2 regions of the Halanaerobium sp. DL-01 genome follow, and region 2 is predicted to be linked to the other one. Evidence: riboswitches for the same ligand, from Rfam matches in the RefSeq annotation. Region 2 holds a riboswitch; the other holds the start of a gene.
The links. Region 2 has a riboswitch for FMN ahead of DER71_RS00380 (ECF transporter S component). Riboswitches for the same ligand answer to the same signal wherever they lie in the genome.
Positions count from the first base shown of each region.

Region 1: another riboswitch for FMN. It lies ahead of ribD (bifunctional diaminohydroxyphosphoribosylaminopyrimidine deaminase/5-amino-6-(5-phosphoribosylamino)uracil reductase RibD); the one in region 2 lies ahead of DER71_RS00380 (ECF transporter S component).

Region 1 covers NZ_QPJN01000009.1:612-8,642, forward strand. Annotated here, with positions in the region: partial or broken gene DER71_RS04550 (ribose-phosphate pyrophosphokinase) at 1-482, shown strand, start outside; gene DER71_RS04555 (alpha/beta hydrolase family protein) at 489-1,286, shown strand; gene DER71_RS04560 (YkgJ family cysteine cluster protein) at 1,247-1,747, opposite strand; gene DER71_RS04565 (selenium metabolism-associated LysR family transcriptional regulator) at 1,933-2,811, shown strand; FMN riboswitch at 3,063-3,177, shown strand; gene ribD (bifunctional diaminohydroxyphosphoribosylaminopyrimidine deaminase/5-amino-6-(5-phosphoribosylamino)uracil reductase RibD) at 3,318-4,424, shown strand; gene ribE (riboflavin synthase) at 4,564-5,232, shown strand; gene DER71_RS04580 (bifunctional 3,4-dihydroxy-2-butanone-4-phosphate synthase/GTP cyclohydrolase II) at 5,419-6,627, shown strand; gene ribE (6,7-dimethyl-8-ribityllumazine synthase) at 6,627-7,091, shown strand; gene DER71_RS04590 (lysylphosphatidylglycerol synthase transmembrane domain-containing protein) at 7,170-8,031, shown strand, end outside.
Region 2 covers NZ_QPJN01000001.1:76,610-84,640, reverse strand. Annotated here, with positions in the region: gene DER71_RS00395 (LysM peptidoglycan-binding domain-containing protein) at 1-333, opposite strand, end outside; gene trmL (tRNA (uridine(34)/cytosine(34)/5-carboxymethylaminomethyluridine(34)-2'-O)-methyltransferase TrmL) at 408-899, opposite strand; gene DER71_RS00385 (MBL fold metallo-hydrolase) at 1,011-1,769, opposite strand; gene DER71_RS00380 (ECF transporter S component) at 1,850-2,401, opposite strand; FMN riboswitch at 2,479-2,601, opposite strand; gene DER71_RS00375 (SpoIID/LytB domain-containing protein) at 2,655-4,757, opposite strand; gene DER71_RS00370 (PhoH family protein) at 4,773-6,089, opposite strand; gene DER71_RS00365 (PPC domain-containing DNA-binding protein) at 6,114-6,530, opposite strand; gene nth (endonuclease III) at 6,533-7,168, opposite strand; gene DER71_RS00355 (hypothetical protein) at 7,270-7,869, shown strand; gene DER71_RS00350 (nucleoside kinase) at 7,834-8,031, opposite strand, start outside.

The DNA of each region.
Region 1 (8,031 bases), on a different contig from region 2:
CTATCTACTATGCAAGTGTTCTGGGACTGGATGTCGGCCTTTTCTATAAAAGAAGAGATTACAAAAAAATTGTTAATGGGAAAAACCCAATTATACAGCATGAATATATGGGTTCAAAAGTTGCAGGCAAAGATGTTCTTATAGTGGATGATATGATTGCTTCTGGAGAATCAGTATTTGATATAGCCAGAGAGTTGAAGCAAAAAGATGCAGAAAATATCTATGTGGCTGTTTCTTTTGCCCTTTTTACTGAGGGGATAGATAAAATGGATGAATACTACAAAAAAGGAATTATCAAAAAGTTGTTTTCCACCAATTTGACTTATATTCCCGAAAAATTTAAACAGGCAGACTGGTTTCAGGAAGTAGATATGTCACAGCTGATTGCAACATTGATCGATAAAGTGAATTATGATGATTCCATCAGTCCACTGCTTGATGCAACAGATAAGATAAAAAAATTTCTGCAGAAAAAAGGGTGATCTAAATTGGCATACATACAGTGTGATTTTTTTTCAGAAGTGCTTAAGGTATCTACACAGATAAATGTAATACTGCCAGATGATATTGAAGATTTTAAAGATAAAAACGGAAAGATTCCGGTTATATATCTCCTGCATGGGTTGTCTGATAATCATACAGGATGGCAGAGATATACTTCAGTGGAAAGATATGTTCAAAAATGGGGTTATGCACTTGTAATGCCTGATGTTCAGAGAAGTTTTTATACAGATATGAAAAATGGATATAATTACTGGACATATGTTAGTGAAGAACTTCCGAAAATAGCAGAAAATTATTTTCCTATTTCAGATAAAAAAGAAGATAATTATGTGGCTGGCCTTTCTATGGGGGGATATGGAGCAGTTAAACTTGCTTTGAGACTGCCGGATAAATTTGCAGCTGCAGCCAGCCTTTCAGGTGCTGTTGATCTGGCAAGAAGAATAATGGATTTTTCTGATGATGAAAAAAGAATGGCAGAATTCAGGAGGATTTTTGGTGTTCTAGAAAAATTGAAAGGCAGCAGTAATGATCTGCTTTACCTTTTATCTGAAGTTCAGGATGTAGAAAAATTACCCCGGCTTTATTTGTGCTGTGGTACAGAAGATTTTCTTTATCAGGATAATTTAACATTCAAAAAAATCTGTGAAGAAAAAGGTGTGGATCTGACTTTTGAAGAAGAAAAAGCCGGTCATGAGTGGGAATACTGGGATAAAAAAATTCAGGATGTTTTCCGCTGGTTTTATCAGTTCAGAAGTTCTTCTTTAAGTTCTTCCAGTACATAATATACAATTGGACATATCAAACTGTTATCTAAAAGTTCTATCAGTCTATGGTTAATATTATCTTTGTACAGGTGAGGAAATGAACTGCATGCTTCAGGCCTGATTTGATATATGGTACATTTATTATCTTCCTGCATAAAGGGACAGCTGTCACCTTTGAGGACATAACCTCCCGGTATTTCTTTTTCGATATATTTTTTTTTGAACTTCTCTACACTTATATTAAATTCATGAGAAATTGCAAGTATTTTTGCATGGGACAGACTGGGAATGAGGCTGTGGCAGCAGTTTCCGCATTTTAGGCAGTCGTATTCTCGGAGATATTTTTTACCCAGTCTGTGGACTATTTTATCTACTTTTTTGTGGTCATAATTTTGGAGAAAGATTAAAAATTCTCTATTCTCTGATTCTTTTTCTTCTGCAAGTCTTAAAATTTTTTTAATATCATATTCAAAATTCATATTGATCAGGCTCCAGTCTTTAGTATGTTTTTAAATTTATGGTTAGTTAAAATTATTATCTGATAAATTTACTTTTAGTATACCATATTAAGCTCAACGTGTGTAGTATTTAATAACAGAGAGTTAAAATTATGTCATGTTAATATTAGCAGTAAATAAAAAACTTAGAAATACAGGTGAATACTATGAAGCTAAATACGTTAAAAATATTTGTTAACTTAATAGATTTAGGCAGCTATTCGCTCACAGCAGAGAAGTTGAATTTAACTCAGCCTGCAGTCAGTATGCAGATTAAATCTCTTGAAGAAAAATTTAAAGATAAGCTGGTGGAGAAAGAACAGGGAGAGTTAAAGCTGACTCCTGTTGGAAAGATCATTTACAGTGAGGGAAAAAAGATTTTACAGACCTGGGATGATCTACTGCAGAAGGTTGAGATGAACAGGGGGAAAGAAGTTAAAGAGCTGCATATAGCTTCCAGTACAATTCCATCTGAATATATGATCCCCGATATTTTATCCTGTCTTTTAAATTATATTCCCGATCTAATGGTAGAAGTTGCTGTAAGTGACAGCGCTAAATCCATAGAAATGCTGGAGGAAAACAAAGTTGACCTTGCTGTGGTTGGATATAGGCCGGAAAATAGTAAGTTTAAAATTCTTGAGGCAGCTGATGACAGGCTGAAGCTGATTCTTCCTGCTGATCATGAGCTGGTCTTTAAGGATAATATTTCTCTAAAAGATCTGCAGAACGAAAAAATGATTATAAGGGAAAAAGGATCAGGTACGAGAAAAGCAATGGAGGCTGGATTTAAAAGATTATCATTAAATTTAAATGACTTCAATATAGTCGGTCAGCTGGGCAGTACTGAATCTGTTTTATCTGCAGTTCAGGCAGGACTGGGTATATCTTTTGTTTCACAGCTGGCATCTTCCAAAGCAGCAGGCTGCAGACCTGTTGTAGAAAAAGATGTTGCTGATATGCAGAGCGGCAGAAAATTTTATCTTGCTTTTTTTAAGAGCAGAGAGAATGATTCTATAATTAAGCGATTTATCGACTGTCTTTAAATATAAAAATTAAATACACTTCAATTTTATCCGTGTTTATCCGTGGGTAATGCTGGCAGTATTATTATTTACTATTTTTACCGGATATGGCAGAACATTTATATCTGATGAAAAAACTGCTGTGCCTAAAAATAAAAAGTAAGCCAGCGGTAAAGCTACTGCTGTTGAAAAAGTATAGCAGGATGTTTTTTTTACAATAAACCTTTACAAATAGATACAGAACTGATAGAATAAATTCAGAAAAATTGAATATTAACTAACGAGGATGGGTGAAATTCCCTACCGGTGGTAAAGTCCACAAGCCTTTGGGGTTGATCTGGTGTAATTCCAGTACCGACAGTACAGTCTGGAAGGGAGTTAGGTGTTTCTGATGAGAAATTACCTAAATTTGTTCTGCATCTGCATTATAAATTTAATCTGCAGAGATGATATTTAAGGTGTTTTTCGGCAGTGATGACTTCATACCCTTCCAGAAATGGAAGGATTTTTTAATTGGAGGTGTGTTAATGGAAAAAGAGGATAGAAAATATATGCAGAGGGCACTGGAGTTAGCTGTAAAAGGTGAGGGTTTTACCAGCCCCAATCCTGTTGTTGGTGCAGTTGTTGTGAATAATGGAATTATAGTTGGAGAGGGGTATCATAAATATTATGGAGGTCCACATGCAGAGGTTTATGCTCTCAATGCAGCTGGCGAAAAAGCAGCAGGAGGGACTATATATGTAACATTAGAACCCTGCAGCCATTATGGGAAAACACCACCATGTGCTCTAAAAATTATAGATTCCGATATAAGAAGGGCCGTTATAGCGCTGGAAGATCCCAATCCTGAAGTTGCTGGAGGAGGTATTGAAATGCTCAAAGAAGCTGGTATAGAAGTTGAAGTTGGTCTTCTAAAAAAGGAGGCTGAAAAATTAAATGAAATTTTTTTAAAATATATTACTTCTGATCTGCCCTATGTATATCTCAAAAAAGCCCAGACTCTGGATGGATTTACTGCAGCCAGAAGTGGCGATTCTAAATGGATAACAAACAAAAAAGCAAGACTTGAAGGACATAAACTCCGCCATAAGGTTGATGCTGTACTGGTTGGTATTGGTACAGTTCTAAAGGATAATCCATCTCTCACCACAAGACTGGAAGATAGTCCCGGCAGAGACTCCCTGCGAATTGTTTTGGATTCTAAACTGAGAATTTCTGCTGATCTAAAGATATTAAATCAGGAATCTGACGCTGGAACACTGATAGTATGTGGTAGAGAGGCTGATAGAGATAAAAAAAACATATTATCTCAAAAAGAAAATGTAGAGATGATGGAAGTAGAACTTAATAGAGAAGGGAATATACCTGTTAAAAAACTGTTAAAAAAACTGCATAAACGAAAAATATCCAGTCTGCTTGTAGAAGGAGGGGCCAGGGTAAGTTATTCTTTTGCAAAGGCAGGACTGGTAGATAAATATTATTATTTTATTGCTCCTAAACTTCTGCTCGGAAGTGATGGGACTGCTGCTTTTTCGGGGGCTGGCCCGGAGCTGATGAAAGATGCAAAAGAACTTCATATAATTGAACAGAAAATGCTGGATGATAATATTTTTTTAATTGCGGAAGAAATTTGATTCCCTATCCACATTTTAAAAAGAGCGAGACTTTTTCGGCTGAATTTGGTAATAGATAATATTAAGACAGATAATTAATAAAGTATTTTAACGAGTATAGATAGTTTAACTTTAACTTAATAGATAAAAAAGTGAGGTGATGGTTGTGTTTACAGGAATTGTTCAGGAAACAGGAAAGCTGCAGAACAGAATTGAGGGTGCTACTAAATATCAGCTGAAAATATCAGCAGATAAAGTGCTGATAGATATTAAAAAAGGAGACAGTATTGCCGTTAATGGAGTCTGCCTTACTGTCGTAGATTTCGACAGCAGCTCTTTTACGGCAGATGTAATGCCGGAAACTTTAAATTCTACCAATCTATCTGATCTAAAAAGTTCTTCTATAATTAACCTGGAGCAGTCACTTAGAATGAATGATTTTGTGGGCGGCCATTTTGTTACAGGACATGTTGACGGTACTGCAGTTTTGAGAGATATCAAAAGAGAAAAAAATGCTCACCTGCTTCAGCTGGTCTGCAGTGATAATTTAACTCAGTATATAGTAAAAAAAGGTTCTGCAGCTTTAAATGGAGTAAGTCTGACAGTTATGGATATTAAAGAAAATATATTAACAATATCTCTGATACCGGAAACATGGAGTTCAACCAATTTTAAATATATAAAGCGGGGAGACAGGATTAATATTGAAGCTGATATTTTGGGGAAATATGTTCTAAAATTGCTGGGAAAAGATAGGAATCAGGTTAAAAGCGGCAGTAATAATAGTAGTATAACAGCTGACTTTTTAAAGAAAAATGGTTTTTATTAGAGTATTAATAGTTTTGGTTGATTAGTGGTTTAATTAGGCTGTATTTTCAAGTAAAATATAAAAAATTTCATTTATGACGGAATCTTTTTTGTAATTCTAAAAATAATTTTGAGTAAACTCCTTGTTATATCATTTCAAATTCATCAATTATTTTTTCTTAATTATATAAATCAGAAAGGAGCTATTATGAATAAAATTGAAGAAGCTTTACAGGATATTAGAAGTGGGAAGATGATTATTGTTGTTGATGATGAAGATCGAGAAAACGAAGGTGACCTTTTTATGGCAGCTGAAAAAGTAACAACAGAAAATATTAATTTTATGATAAAGGAAGGTAGAGGTCTTGTCTGTACACCAATGCAGGAAGAGAGATTAAAAGAGCTGGATCTTCCCCTTATGGTTAGTAAGAATACTGATCCACATAGAACAGCATTTACAGTTTCTGTTGATCACAAAGATACTACAACTGGGATTTCTGCTGAAGAAAGGGCTTTGACTATCAGCAGGCTTATTGATGAAGAGGCTAAAAAGACTGATTTTAATAGGCCTGGGCATGTATTCCCTCTTATTGCAAAAAGAGGTGGGGTTTTAAGGAGGGCCGGACATACAGAAGCTGCTGTGGATCTGGCAAAAATGGCAGGTCTTTATCCGGCCGGTGTAATTTGTGAGATTATTAAAGAAGATGGTCAGATGGCACGAATGCCGTATTTAGAAAAATTTGCGGAAAAATATGATTTAAAAATAGTCACTATAAAAGATCTTATTAAATACAGAAAAAGAAAAGATAAACTGATAAAAAAAGCGGCTGAAGCTGTACTGCCAACAAAATATGGAGAATTTGATATAAAGATTTACAGGAGTGAAATTGACAGCAGAGAGCATATTGCATTAGTTAAAGGTGATGTCCAAAATAAAGAGAATGTTCTTGTTAGAGTTCATTCTGAATGTCTTACAGGTGATACATTTGGTTCACTGCGATGTGACTGTGGAGAGCAGCTGGCTGCAGCCCTATCAATTATCAATAAAGAAAAAAGCGGAGTTTTTCTTTATATGAGGCAGGAAGGACGTGGTATTGGGCTGGTTAATAAGATAAAGGCATATGCACTTCAGGATAAAGGGATGGATACAGTTGAAGCAAATGTAGCACTCGGTTTTGACCCTGATCTCAGAGATTATGGTATTGGTGCTCAAATACTGGCTGATCTTGGCCTCAGCTCTATCAGACTGCTGACCAATAATCCCAAAAAGATTATTGGTTTGGAAGGTTATGGACTTAAAGTTACAGATAGAATTCCACTGGAAGTAGATCCAAATGAAGAAAATGAATTTTATCTTAAGGTAAAAAAAGAAAAAATGGGTCATATTTTAAATTTTAATAAAGGAGGAAAAGAATAATGACAAAAATTTATGAAGGAAAGCTGACAGGTAAAGGTATTAAAGTTGGTATAGTAGTAGGGCGTTTTAATGAATTTATATCCAGTAAACTTTTGGATGGGGCTCTTGATGGACTTAAAAGACACGGGGTTGAGGATGATAATATAGAGATTGCCTGGGTGCCTGGGTCTTTTGAAATTCCATTAACTGCTCAAAAAATGGCTTCAGGCAGCAAATATGATGGAGTTATAGCTCTTGGTGCAGTTATTAGAGGTGAAACACCACACTTTGATTATATTTCTTCTGAAGTGGCAAAAGGAGTTGCAAAGGTGGGACTGGATGCAGGAAAACCGGTTATATTTGGGGTTTTAACAACAGATACAATTGAGCAGGCCATTTCTCGGGCCGGTACAAAGTCAGGTAATAAGGGCTTTGATGCAGCTGTATCACTGATTGAGATGGTAAATCTTTTTAATGAATTATAAAAGCTGAAATTTACTTTTAAGCTCAGTTATATTATAATTATTTTAAACAATTATCTCTCAGCCAGGGTGGAGGCAGTTATGGAAAATAAAAACAACCAGGGAAAAAAAATAAGTTTAAGAAAATATATGTTTTATTTTGTACTTTTTTTAATTATATCTGCACTGACACTGTATTATATTTATAATCTGCTTGGAAAAGAATCTGAATTCAAGATCTTTTTAGAATTTCCTCTTCCAGTAATAAGTTCATTATTTGTACTGCTGATGCTTTATTTTGTACTGGATGGGCTGCGCCTATTTTTTATATTAAAAACACTGCAGATAGAAATTGAATTCCTTCATATTTTAAAGCTTGTATTTATAAATTTGTTTGTTTCCAATATTACACCTCTTGCTACCGGTGGTGGGGTGGCTCAGGTATATTTTCTTCACCGCAAAGGAATTCCTTTAGGCAGTGCTACAGCAGCAACTACTATCCGGACTGCCCTGGCTACTACAATTATTTTTACAGCAGCTCCACCTATACTTCTAAACAACCAGAAACTTTTGGCATCTTTTAGTGGCATACCCATTTTTGTGTATTTATTTATCTTTATAATTCTTTATTTTTTGGTTTTTTATATAATTATTTTTAAAAACAGATTTCTTAAAAAAGTTGTATATAGAGCCCTCAATTTTCTTAAAGAAAAAAATATTATTTCTGCCGATAAATATGATTCAGGGCTGAGATATATGCTGGAAAATATTAATCTGTTTGGAGAAAGATTGAGTTTTTTTTTGAAGGGGAATAAAGTACATATCTTTCTTTCTGTGCTTTTTACAATTTTATTTTTGCTGGCTGAGTTTTCCTTTTCTGTACTGCTTTTAATTGGAATGGGATATCAGATAAATTATTTGTCTGTTATTTTTCTGCAGCTTGTTGTTGTATTTTTTATGTACT
Region 2 (8,031 bases):
ATCTGCAATATCAGATAGGGTATCCCCTTTTTTAACAGTATAAATTTCGCTTTGAGTTCTAGCTTTTAAAAGCTGATATGTTTTATTCCCAACAACACCATCAACTTTCAAACCTTCTTTTTGCTGAAATTCCTCAACAATTTCTTTGGTTCTTTGACCAAATATACCATCAGGACTTACATCATAATCCATCTGCTGCAGCATCCTTTGAACTTCTTTTACATCTTTACCTCTACTTCTGATATCTACTTTAAAGGCAGATACTGAAACAGAAAAAACAAATAAAAATATTAACAAAATTAGAAAAGCACTATTAAATTTTTTTTTCGCCATCTCTTCCCTCCTTTCACAACTATCATATTTTATTCTATTTATTCTACACTATTTAATATAATTCAATATATATTTTAAAATTCCTTTTTTAAAAGACCACTTTTTTCTAATCCAGAAAAATTATTCTGTCTTAAAGCCTCATATATAATTATAGATACTGAATTAGCCAAATTTAATGACCGCAGATTCTGCTTCATCGGTATTCTAATACATTTATTTAAGTTGTTTTTAAGAAGTTTGTTATCAAGACCGGCAGTTTCTTTACCAAAAAGAAAAAAATCATCTTTTTTATATTTAAACTCATGATATGATTTTGGAGCTTTCGTCGTAACAAAGAAAAAACGGCCTCCCTGATTTTTTTCAAAAAAATCATCCAGATTATCATAATATGTTATATCCAGCTTATCCCAGTAATCCAATCCAGCTCTTTTTAAATATTTATCAGAAGTTGAAAATCCAAGCGGACGAATCAAATGCAGAGATGCACCGGTCACAGCACATGTGCGGGCAATATTTCCAGTATTTTGTGGTATCTCAGGCTCTACTAATACAACATTCACTATTATCAACCTCTCTTAATATTATAAGCTAAATTTTAAAATTTAAAAATTTTGTTAATGATAAAAATCCCCCCTCTGGCAGCATTAAAGCTAATTTTAGGGGAACTATTTATATTCCTAAACTTCTATAACCATTCCATCATAAGCTGGTTCTATATAATCAGGTAGATAATCATTTAATTTTTCATGATCTAACTGATGAGAAATATGAGTTAAATATCCTTTTTTTATATTTAGCTCATTTATTAAATCAACGGCTTCATCAACTGAAAAATGAGTGGGATGTTTTGAATACCGCAGTGAGTCAACTGCTATATAATCTACTCCAGTCAACAGTTTTTTTGTCTGATCAGGAATGCTACTGCAGTCAGTAATATATGCAAATTTCTTAATTCTGTAACCTAAAATCAAATTTTTACCGTGATAAATAGGAAGCGGAATAATATTTTCTCCATAAATTTTTAACTCTTTTTTTATCTCAATTAATTCTACCTGTGGTATTCCACCACCATGATTTTCTTTAGAAAATATATATGGAAAAATTCTTTTCAAACTTTCTAATGTTTTTTTATCAGAATAAACCGGCATTTCATGGCCTAACTGCCAGTTTAAAGCTCTTATATCATCAAACCCCATAATATGATCTGCATGTGCATGTGTAATCAGTACTGCATCTACATGCTGAATATTGTTCATTATTAACTCCAACCGCATTTCCGGTGGTGTATCAATCAGCAGATTAGTATTTTTAGTTTTTATATGAATTGATGTTCTATTTCTTTTGTTTTTGGGATTTTTTGATTTACATACCTTACAGCTGCATCCAATAACAGGTACTCCATGTGAAGTACCTGTACCTAAAAATGAAATACGCAAATGAACCTCTCCCTTCAATAGAATTTTATCTCAGGAAAGGTTTATTGTCAAACACCTAAAATATGAATTTGTAAAAGATATTAATTGCTTTCCGCCGCTGAAATTAGGCCTTTTTCTCTTAAAAAATTTGCCAGCCTCTTATAGACAAAGATAGTTATACCTGAATTAAGAAAAGCTTTTGTTAAATTAAAAGGAAGAATTCCAGGCAGCATCATATTTATTACCTGTTCTCTGGGAATACCATAAAAAATAGGATTTAATAATATATTAGCTCCTGCCATAACAGCAGTCATACTTATAGAGCCCATAATAAGTCCAATAACAGCACCTTTTTTGGTGTGATTAATATGGTATATATAGCCAGCTACACCCACAAAAACACCTGTAGCTAGGAAATGCATAAATGCTCCAAATGGACCTCCCAGACCTGTAAATACAGCCATTAAAACTGAAAGCAAGAAAGTTGCTCCAAGTGCATGTAGTGGACCATATAAAAAAGCAATAATCAATATTGGAATATCACCTGGTTCATAAATAAGAAATGGCAGAAAAAGTGGAAACCTTACTGTCAGCATCATCACTAATGAAAATGCTGATAATACAGCGATATTTGTTATTTTTTTTGTAGCCATGTTTAATACTCCTTTTTATTATTTTTATCTTCCGGGAAAAAAATAATCCCTGGTTTAACTCCAGGGAAATTTTTTTAAATTATCTTCTCTCATCCGGACTTTACCGTCGGTACTGGAATTTCACCAGTTCAGCATATGCTCGTGGACTATCACCACCGGTCTGGAATTGGTTTTCACCTCACCAAACCCTGAAGATATTATTTTCTTTTAAATAATTATACATTATCTTAAAATAAATTTCAAGTGTTTTCATTTAATCACTTTTCGAAAATTTTCTTATTTCAGTTTCTGGATAAAAGTGATTTATTATTTCCCGATAACTCCATCCCTCTGCTGCCATACCAGCTGCTGCAGACTGGTCAAAGCCTAAATTATGTCCCCATCCAGCTCCATATATATTAACACTTAAAAATTCTCCCGAATTGGAGTATATGGGCTCCAAAATAATCCTGCTGTTTCTAATACCAGCAAATACTCTTCTTATCTGATAACCTGAATATATTTTCTCTTCAGAATCTCCAATTATCTTCAATTTAGTAACAGTTCCACCAGAAGCTCTGTCTGTTATAGATATTTTATTAATATTTTGTAATTTACTACTGTATTCAAGTACCTCTTTACTAATATTCAGCTGCCATCTGTATCTATTGCCGCCGTATTTTTTAGAATATGATTCAGGCTCAGTAACTATCCACTTCTTCAACTCGTATGGAGAAAGAGGAAAACTGTAACTTTCATCTATCATCTGATTTGCCCCTCTAAGATAAGGTAAATCACTCTGCCAGATTTCATCACTTCTCTCCGTAAAACCACCGCTATTGCTGCTGAAAACAGCTTCTATTATATTATCTTTATAATAAGCAGTTTCCCCTTGTGTAAATAGTACAGCCTCTGTTGTATTGGGGTGTTCGCTTTTTACACCATTATATGTCGCGCAGTGAACTGTTGAACACAAATCATAACCATCATCCTTATGTCTTCCTAAATTAGAAAGAGTATAGCTTCTGGCTGCAATTGCCTGTGCTTTCAAGGCCTCATCAGGCCAGGAAGCATAAATTTCAGAAGGTACTACAGATATTAAATATGATGTTAAATCTATATTGTTTATGATAGTAAATTGAGAACCATCTCCTTTTATAAGGAGATCACCTCTATACTGACGACTTTCTCTTCCCTGCCAGAAATATCCCTCTCCATAATTTAAGTTAAATATATAAAAAGAAGAATATTCTTCATTTGAAATTTCGTAATTACCTTCTACCTCACCTAGTTTTGTCCTTCCAGTTTTATACTCTATATAAAGATTTCCTGTGTCAATATTTAATATATAGTTTTCCATTTTTTCTCCATTAAAAAGGACTGTACTGTTTTTTATTATTTTAAAATCAGATTTAGATTGAAAAACTAAATTTTTATTATTTTCCTGCAGACCTACTTTTATTTTTTTTGATTTTTCTTCAAAAGAAATTTTACTGAGTTCAGTCCAATCTGCCTTTAAGTTGAAGGGATTTATTTTTTCTGGTGTTTCTTTTTCCCCTTCTATTCTTAAAGAAGGATATTTATCCTTATAATAATTTATTTTTTCCAGGGCCAGCCCCTTAAACCAACCATAAGCAAAGGCTTTCTGCCAATGATTATAAGCTTTAATTTCTTCATCAGCTTTTTCCAATAATAATGCCATATCTTTAAAGAGAAATGTTTTGCTTTTATCATTTTCATATGCTTGATACAAATTTTGATAAGCAGCATAATAATTATTTTTTAGTTCATCTAAAGCAGATTTAAGGATAAAAACTCTGCTGTCACTGAATGAATATTCTTCGGCTTTAATAAGATAATTTTCGGCTTTATCTATATTTTCTTTTTCTATATTTAAAGCAGTCAGCAGAAAATATTTTTTAAACAAAAATTCTTCTAAGCCTAGTTTTTTATCGGCCACCTTGTTTTCAAGCAGAAAAATGGCTGTATCAAGTTTTCCTATCTGATAATAATTTACTGCTAAATCAAGAAAATCACGGCTTTCTCCACTCAAAATTGCAGTTTTTAGAAGAGACATATTTTCTTTTTTTACCTCACCTAAATCTGCATAAACAGCAGATAAATCTCTGCGATATTTTACTTCATATGGTTTTTTAGTAATAAGATCTATATATATATCTTCAGCTGCAGAGTATTCGCCATTATAAAATTTTCTTTTTGCACTGGAAAGAGCAATTTTAGATAAATTGTCATTTGCAATTATAATACCAGCATCCAAATCTGTACCCGGATAATTATAAACACAAAAATCTCCCAGTACGAAAAACAAACCAAAAAGCAGTGCCGATATAATAATCACTCCAAATATTTTATTCATAACCTTTCTCCCACATTAAAGCAATTCACTGGCAATTCTGGCAAGTTCAGATCTTTCACCCTGTTTTAACATAACATGTCCGGCAATTTTTTCTTTATGAAATTTATGTGCAAGATAATTTAAACCATTTTTATGAAGATTCAAATATGGATTATCGATTTGAAATGGATCACCAGTAAACACTATTTTTGTATTTACTCCGGCTCTTGTCACTATTGTCTTAACCTCATGTAGAGATAAATTTTGTGCCTCATCAACAATTAAAAACTGATCAGGAACAGATCTTCCTCGAATATAGGTTAAAGCTTCTATCTGAATCAAACCGGAGTTTAAAAGCTTTTGATATATATATTTATCACTTTTATTTCTGTGAACTATAAAATCTAAATTGTCAAATATAGGCTGCATCCATGGTGAAAGTTTTTCTTCTTTTTCTCCAGGAAGATATCCCAGATCTTTTCCCATGGGCATAATAGGCCGGGCCACAAGTAGTTTGCTGTATTTGTTTTCATCAACTACCTTACTTAAACCAGCTGCAACTGCAAGCAGAGTTTTACCTGTTCCTGCTTTTCCTGATAAAGTAACCAGTTTTATATCATCATTTAACAAAAGCTCAACAGCCAGCTGCTGTTCTCTGTTTCGGGGACTAATTTTAGCAGGAGTACTTCTATTATATTTTAGCTTTTTTAATTTAGTTCCATTATAACAGGCCAGAGCAGTTTTTTTGTTCTGATCTGAAGCTGTAAGCTGTAGAAATTCATTTGGAAACATATCCAGCTTTTCATCCAAATTTAAGTCTTCCAGACTAATTTCTTCTTCAGAATAAAACTTATCAATTACTGAAGAAAGAACCTGAATTTCTTTAAAACCAGTATAAATTTGTTCATCTGATAGCTTTGTTGAGCTGTGCTCTTCAGCTTTTAGACCAAACGCATCAGCAATTAATCTTAAGTTTATATCATCTGAAATTAATACCACCTTCAGATCAGGATTATCTTCCTGTATATGCAGTGCTGTGGAAATAATTCTATTATCCATTTTGCTGGCACTTAACCCTTTAGGGATGCGCAGATCTTTTCCATTTATAACTATACGTAAAATCCCACCTTCTTTTAATTTAACACCTTTATCAAGTCTTCCCTCTGTTCTAATCTCTTCTAGCAGTCGGGAAGTTTCTCTGGCATTATAGCCGAGAACTGAATTATTGCTTTTTAAATTATCTATTTCTTCCACAACAGCCAGTGGTATAATTATATCATTATCTTCAAAAGAAAATAATGCTCGCGGATTATTTAATAGTACATTTGTATCTAACACAAATATTTTTTTCATATTATCCCCTTCTCTGATTCATATTTACCAAAGCGTAAGTCCTGTCTCCTTATCAAATTCTCTCACAAGAGCTTCACCCTCAAGTTCCTGAATATATAATTCAGCGGCAAAAATTTTAGTTCCTTCTGCAAGATGACCTCCAAAAGTGTTTCCCTTATCATCAGCAAATAAAATATGAGCATGTACCATTGGTTCGCCATCTTTTATTGACACATTACCACTAACATTAAGTATCTCAAATTCTCCCTTTCTGGTAATGAACTCATATTCTTCTTTCTGCATATCATAATAGCCAAAAACGGCTTTAGTGGCGGCTCCTATCACATTAATAAAACCTGTTTCAATATTTTTTTCCTTAACAAATGCAGTTATTTCTTTGAGAAGATCATCACCTTTTTGAAGTCTCCCTAAAAAAACCTTTTTTACACTGTATTGTTTCATAATTATTCTCCTTTTTTATTTTTATAGTATTTACATAAATGACTTAAAAAACAGTTTTCACAGTCTGGATTTTGAGCTTTACACACAGCACGTCCATGATTAATAAGCCAGTGGTGGAGATCAATCCAGTATTTTTTGTCTACTTTTTTAGTCAGCTTTTCTTCAGTTTTTTGCACATTTTTCCCATCAGCAAGTCCCAGCCTGGCTGAAACTCTAAAAACATGTGTATCCACAGGAAAGGCAGGTTTATTAAAAGCATTGGCCAGCACAACATTGGCAGTTTTTCTGCCGACTCCGGAAAGTTTTACCAGTTCTTTTCTTTCTTCTGGTACCTTTCCATCATAATTTTTTAAAATCATTTCACTGGTTTTGACAATAAATTTCGCTTTATTTCGGAACAATCCTATACTCTTTATTTTCTCTTCCAGCTCTTTAGGGTCCATTTCTGCAAAATCTTCTGGTCGGGAGTGAGTTTTAAAAAGTTCTTTTGTAACCTTATTTACTTGAACATCTGTTGTCTGAGCTGACAATATAGTAGCAATAAGAAGTTCAAAGGGTGTGGAAAAATTTAATGCTGTAGTTGGATTTGGATAATTTAGTGAAAGAAGATTAACAATTTCTTTTGTTTTTTTCTCCAATTATGTGTTTCCCCCTTTTATTGTTGGACTTATCGTTAAAAAAATGATAACATATTATCTAAAATAAAAGCAAGTAGATAATAGCACACGGGAGGTAAAAAATGCACAATAAACTTGGTATAGATATAGACGGTGTACTGACTGAAGAAGGTCCGAAAAACAACAGTATCTGGCAGCAGAAAATGACTGAATTTTTTGGTCGAAATATAAACTTGCGCAAAAATACTTATAATCTTGCTGAGGCTTTTGGTTTAAATACTGAAGAATTAAATCTTTTTTTAAAAAAAGAGCTGGAAAATATTTATAGACAAGCAACCCCAGCAGAAGGTGCTAAAGAAACTTTAGAAGAATTAAAAGAAAGAGATTTTACACTTATATTGATTACTGCTAGACACAGTAAATACAATACTTTAACCAAAAATTGGCTTAAAAAATATGATATACCCTATGACAAACTTTACCATGAAGACAACAAAGCCCCTCTGGCTGAAAAACTAAAATTAAAGCTATTTATTGAAGATAATAAATTTAATGCTCTAGCAATTTCTAAAAAAAATATCCCTGTTATTCTGGTCAGCAAATATCACAATAAAGATATTGAAAAAAATAATCTCATATACAGAGCTGACAGCTGGCAGGATATAAAAAGGCAGCTGTATACAATTTTATCTGAACACACTGCCACCAATAAATTCTCTTAAAATAGATGTCAGCGGTATTTCATTATCCGGAATTGCTTTAAAACTGCCCAATATTTTCAGGAGCCGCTGTGCCTGAAAGTAATTTTTATCTGTTCTATCAATCTGTTTCAGCAGTGGCTCTACATAATTTTTTAATACTGACAGCTCATATATTAAAGCAGA